2 regions of the Photobacterium sp. GB-210 genome follow, and region 1 is predicted to be linked to the other one. Evidence: predicted binding sites of a transcription regulator. Region 1 holds the regulator's gene; the other holds the start of a gene.

Region 1 (3,221 bases):
GGCTTTATTGGCTTGGTTATTCCTCATGTGGGGAGAATGCTAACTGGTCCAAATCATAGAACCTTATTGCCAATTTCGGCTTTACTTGGCGGATTAATCCTCTTGGTTGCCGATATGATTGCTCGAAGCGCATTCTCGCCTCAAGAACTGCCGGTTGGGATCATCACCGCCATGTTAGGCGCGCCTTTCTTTATCTATTTATTAGTTAATCAAAAGAGTCAGATGTCATGACGTTAAATCATTCAGCAAAGGTCGATTTTACAGCAAGTAGCGACAAAGTCTGTGTTATTCAGGCTCGCGACTTATCATTACAATTCGGTGATAAAGTCCTGCTAAATCATCTTGATATTGATATTCACGCAGGAGAAGTCACCGCATTACTTGGGCCAAACGGTGCAGGTAAAAGTACCCTGTTAAAAGTATTATGTGGTGAGATTACGCCAAAATCAGGCACGGTTTCTTTCTTTGATCAACCGCTTAATAATTGGGCTCGGGAAGAATTGGCATGTCACTTAGGTGTCCTTCCACAACATAGCGCATTATCGTTTGCCTTTACCGCGAAAGAAGTTGTCGAGCTAGGCGCAATTCCATTGCAGCTCACTTCGCCTGAACTGAAAGATGCAACAGCATCAAGCATGCAATATGTTGATATTAACAATTTAGCTAAACGTCTCTACCCCACCTTATCGGGGGGTGAAAAACAGCGTGTACACCTTGCCCGGGTTTTAACACAACTCAGTAAAGCCGGTGATAAATGTATCTTGATGTTAGATGAACCCACCTCAGCACTCGATCTCGCCCACCAGCACCACACCTTACAAATTGCCCAAAATATGGCTATACAAGGCGCCGCTGTAATTGTGGTATTGCACGATTTAAACCTTGCAGCCCAATACACTGATCGGATGATTTTCCTTAACGAAGGAGAAATAAAAGCCGACGGAACGCCAACACAAGTTCTTACTCCTGAAGTAATAGATACCTTATATGGTTGGCCTGTCAGTGTTCATACTCATCCAAGTGGTGATTTTCCTTATCTTTTATCAGCCAATCATTCTGTTTTTTAACGTTTTATCTATTAATGACTAGATATACACAATAAATTGAAGCTATTAGCATGACAAACATCGAGTTTTTACGGTTAATGATCAATTAATTCAATCAAGTTGAATAGAAAGATTGCACAACGCAAAACACACAGTAAAATGTGATCGCAAGCGATTACATGTGTAATTAGTGTAAAAATAGTTTCTATCTTCTAATGCCGCATTTTACTGCGGCTTTAGTTGTTTATGATCCATGATAATTGCAACACCCTATAATTCGGTATCAAATTGAATAATTAAGTAGCTAATAACTAAAGGATCTTCATCTCTGCGAGTGAACTCGTAAGCCATAGACTACGTAATTAATCAATTTGGTATCAAAAACCTTTGTCAGATCCTAATCTGACCATGATAAGAAGAATAAATATGGCAACCATTAAAGACGTTGCACGTATGGCAGGTGTATCAACTACTACAGTGTCGCACGTGATTAATAAAACACGCTTTGTTGCAGAAGCAACGCAACAAAAAGTTTTGGCTGCAGTAGATGAACTTAACTACGCCCCAAGTGCAGTAGCGCGAAGCTTAAAATGTAATACAACACGTACTATCGGCATGTTAGTCACTAAATCGACTAACCCATTTTTTGCCGAAGTTGTGCATGGTGTTGAAGAATATTGTTATGGTGCAGGCTACACACTGATCTTATGTAACACCGAAGGTAACTTAGAAAAACAACGTGATTACTTACGTATGCTTTCTGAAAAGCGTGTTGATGGCCTATTGGTTATGTGCAGCGATCTGGATCAAATGCTGCTCGATTTACTTGAGCGTAAAAATGATCTTCCTATGGTTATCATGGACTGGGGCCCAGAAAGCCCACATACTGATAATATTCTAGATAACGCTGAAAACGGCGGTTATATTGCGACTAAGCACCTTATTGAAAATGGTCATAAGAAAATTGGCTGTTTATCTGGGCAAGTTGATAAGTCTACTTGTCAAGAGCGCCTAAAGGGCTTCCGTAAAGCGATGAAAGAAGCAGATCTCACTGTTAATGCTAATTGGCTACTTGACGGTGACTTTGAGTGTGAGTCAGCCGTTGAAGCTGCTGATAAGTTTATCGCAATGGAAGATCGCCCTACTGCTATCTTCTGCTTTAACGACATTATGGCCATGGCTCTGATCAGTACCTTTGAACAGGCAGGTCTGCGTGTTCCTGATGATATCTCAATCATTGGCTACGATAACATTGACCTTGCGCCCTACTTTGCGCCACCGCTAACAACTATCCACCAGCCTAAACGTCGTTTAGGTAAAAAGGCCATCGAAATCTTGCTAGAGCGTGTGAAAGACAAGAATCATGAGCGTCAAACCTTTGAAATGACGCCTAAACTTGTTGAGAGAAAATCGGTTAAAGATCTCAACTAATAAAATTTATCTTTCTATGTTAAGGAAAAGCCGATAAGTTAACCTTGTTGGCTTTTTTTTTACTTATAAAAAACAATCATGAGTATTTATAATTATAAAGCTTATTAAAATAAGCTAAGAACAAATACCTGAACCAATATCACATTTTTGAGAGCTTAGATTTAATATTAAAAGTATTATTTAATATAACTTTATATAGTCACGAACTGGCAAATTAATTGAAAGATTAAGACGCAAAACCACCGGCCTAAAAATTATGTTAATAATTCAAGGTAGCGGGGTTACCGAAGGATTATTATTGAACCGACAATATTATGACACAAACTTAACAATATATTGACAGTATCAATGTGTAGATTAATTAATCTATTTCCTCGCTCTTAATGTTTAGGTGACACTCATATTTTTTCACCGAGTAGAAGCATGGATAAACCAATATTAAAAGATTCATTAAAATTATTTGACCATTTTGGTTCAATAAAATCACGGTCGATGTTTGGCGGTTTTGGCATTTTTTCTGGTGATACAATGTTTGCATTAGTTGTGAACGATAAACTTCACTTACGTGCAAATGCTGAAACTGAAAAGGAATTCAAACAAGCTGGCTTGGAACCCTATGTTTATAAAAAACGTGGCTTCCCTGTTGTAACCAAGCACTATGCAATACCCGATCAATGGTGGGATGAACCCACAAAGATTGTAGCTCAAGGTAGGTATTCACTGGATGCAGCAGAAAAAGACAAG
Region 2 (3,221 bases), on a different contig from region 1:
TTTGAACACGAGCTGTTACTTCTTCAACGGTGTCATTGTCAAAAATAGGCACTCTGGCTTGTAAAATAACAGGGCCGCCATCCAATTCTTCTGTTACGAAGTGGACACTGGTGCCATGTACGTCATCGCCAGCATCCATCGCTCGTTGGTGAGTATTTAAGCCGGGATACTTAGGAAGGAGTGATGGGTGAATATTTAGCATCTTTCCTTTAAAGCGACGAACAAAGTCTGCGCTCAAAATACGCATAAATCCGGCTAAAATAACCACATCGGGTTTGAACTGTTCAATACAATCCGCTAAGGCTTCGTCATATTGTTCACGGTCAGCATACTGATTAGGCGCAATATGTATCGCTTCAATATTGGCATTACGCGCACGTTCTAACCCATAAGCATTTTCTTTATTTGAGATCACAGCGGTTATTTGACTGTTTTTAATCAAACCTGCACTGCATGCATCGATAATCGCTTGGAGATTACTTCCGCTACCTGAAATAAGGACGACGATATTTTTCATATTTGGTACTACCATTTATTGAAAGGTTATCGGTATGTAGATAGCAGAATGAGGACATAGCGTCCTCATTCTTTTTATTACGAGTCAGCACTGTTGAGAGTTATTTGATCTCGACTTGCTCTTCGTTATCAGCAGCGTTTGCAATTTCACCTAGTAGCCATGCGTTTTCGCCTTCAGCGTTTAGGATATCAATGGCTTGTTGTGCTTGATCTTGTGGAAGGGCAATGACAAGGCCAACACCACAGTTAAACGTACGGTACATTTCGTAAGTTTCGACATTACCTGCAGTTTGTAGCCAGTTGAAGATGGCAGGCCATTGCCAGCTTGCGCCATTTACAACCGCTTTTGTGCCTTTAGGAAGTACACGTGGGATATTTTCCCAGAAACCACCACCTGTAATGTGTGAAATAGCATGTACGTCACAGCTTTCCATCATTTTTAGCGTTGATTTAACGTAAATTTTAGTTGGTGTTAATAGATGTTCAGAAAGTGTTTTACCTTCTAATTCTTGATTCAAATCGGCATTGGAAACGTCAATGATTTTACGTACTAATGAGTAACCGTTTGAGTGTGGGCCGCTTGAACCGACAGCGATAAGTGCATCACCAGCCGTCACTTTTGAGCCATCGATGATATCTGCTTTTTCAACAACACCAACGCAGAAACCTGCCACGTCATAATCTTCACCGTGGTACATACCCGGCATTTCAGCAGTTTCACCACCAATTAGAGCACAACCTGATTGGATACAGCCTTCGCCAATACCTGTTACAACACTTGCTGCTGTATCAATATCTAACTTACCGGTTGCGTAGTAATCAAGGAAGAACAGAGGTTCAGCACCTTGAACAATAAGATCGTTCACACACATAGCAACCAGATCGATACCGATTGAATCGTGTTGGTTTAAATCCATAGCCAAGCGAAGTTTAGTTCCTACACCATCCGTGCCTGAAACTAAAACGGGCTCTTTATATTTGGTTGGTAGTGAACAAAGTGCACCAAAACCACCAATTCCCCCCATAACTTCTGGGCGATGAGTACGTTTTACCACCCCTTTAATACGGTCTACTAATGCATTACCGGCATCGATATCAACACCAGCATCTTTGTAACTAAGAGAAGAGTTTTTGTCGCTCACAGATGATCCCTCAACGTATTAAAGTAAAAAAAGCGAATACATGATAACAGCAGTCACCGTCTAAAGGAAAACGTTTGCGTCAATTTTTTTAGCTGGATATTAAGTAAACAGTTAAACGTTTACTACTATCTGAAATCGTTTGGCTTAGTATATAATAATGCGATTTTATTTTTTAATTGCTCAGGAGTCAGAGATGAAAGTCGTTGAGGTAAAACACCCACTGGTTAAACATAAGATTGGTCTTATGCGCGAAGGTGACATCAGCACTAAGCGTTTCCGTGAGTTAGCAACTGAAGTTGGTAGCCTACTGACATATGAAGCGACTTCAGACTTCGAGACAGAAAAAGTTACGATTGAAGGTTGGAATGGTCCAGTAGAAATTGACCAGATCAAAGGTAAAAAAGTAACGGTAGTACCTATTCTGCGTGCTGGTCTTGGCATGATGGATGGCGTACTTGAGCATATGCCAAGTGCACGTATCAGCGTTGTTGGTATTTACCGTGATGAAGAAACGCTTGAGCCTGTTCCATACTTCAACAAGCTAGCATCAAACATTGATGAGCGTATTGCGCTTGTTGTTGATCCAATGCTAGCAACGGGTGGCTCTATGATTGCAACACTGGATTTGTTAAAAGAGCACGGTTGTACGCAATTTAAAGTACTAGTATTAGTAGCAGCACCTGAAGGTATTGCTGCATTAGAAAAAGCACACCCAGATGTTGAGCTATACACAGCTGCAATTGATGAGAAGCTAAACGATAAAGGTTATATCGTTCCTGGTTTAGGTGATGCTGGTGATAAAATCTTCGGTACTAAGTAACTTAGTAGCCAAGATTAAAATAAAACCGGACATGACGTCCGGTTTTTTATTTCTGAAAAGTGCTAAATATTAAGGTAAGTAATTATAAGTACTCGGTATCTTCGATTTGAGCATTGTCTACCGCATTATTCTCGCTCAAGTCTTTGGGGAAATTAGGTTGAGTACAACTGCAACAATACCGCTCATTACAGGTGCTAGAATCGTATTGCAATACGGCTCTTAATTTACCGACAAACGCTAATACCAATGCTGTTATCGTCGCTCATGTGATGATCACAGGATAAAAGGGTTTCGTTAACATTACCCCTCTCGTGACTTCTGACTCAGTCGTATTTGTTGGATCGGCAATTAAGAGATGCGACAATAGTGGCGATACCATTCCCCGCCACAATGTTAATTTTGTAAACGCTACTATTTCTCACTAGAGAATATTTTTCAGCAAATGGTTTGTTTCTTGCCTGTTGTATTGTGTTGGTTCAGGAAAAAGTACATATTGTATAGCTAATTAATTTTAGACTATGTGGCTATACTGAATATCAATGAGTCTTTAGGTCTTTTTGATTATCTTTTTATCTTTTTATCTTTTGACGACTTATTTTTGTAAATTACGAGTGCGATATGTTGCGATTTGCGTTGTTATTTTTAGCTCTACTGGCTTTACCTATTAAAGCGGCTACTGTCAGTGATTTATATCAGGCTCAAGTAGTGATGCCTACTGATGGGCAAACCCCCGATCAAGCAGC

What was found. The regulator PurR, encoded in region 1, represses purine synthesis genes. The targets are predictions, from matches to a motif close to TNANGNAAACGTTTNCNTNA.
Region 2: a site for PurR is predicted at 1,721-1,740, ahead of purM (phosphoribosylformylglycinamidine cyclo-ligase). Genes of this name have one in related genera too.

What each region holds. Positions count from the first base shown of each region.
Region 1 covers NZ_PYNU01000002.1:688,481-691,701, reverse strand. Annotated here, with positions in the region: gene C9J38_RS06705 (iron ABC transporter permease) at 1-231, shown strand, start outside; gene C9J38_RS06700 (heme ABC transporter ATP-binding protein) at 228-1,067, shown strand; gene purR (HTH-type transcriptional repressor PurR) at 1,473-2,477, shown strand; cyclic di-GMP riboswitch class I at 2,676-2,766, shown strand; gene C9J38_RS06690 (TfoX/Sxy family DNA transformation protein) at 2,901-3,221, shown strand, end outside.
Region 2 covers NZ_PYNU01000001.1:14,547-17,767, forward strand. Annotated here, with positions in the region: gene purN (phosphoribosylglycinamide formyltransferase) at 1-517, opposite strand, end outside; gene purM (phosphoribosylformylglycinamidine cyclo-ligase) at 618-1,658, opposite strand; gene upp (uracil phosphoribosyltransferase) at 1,852-2,478, shown strand; gene C9J38_RS00095 (DUF2066 domain-containing protein) at 3,097-3,221, shown strand, end outside.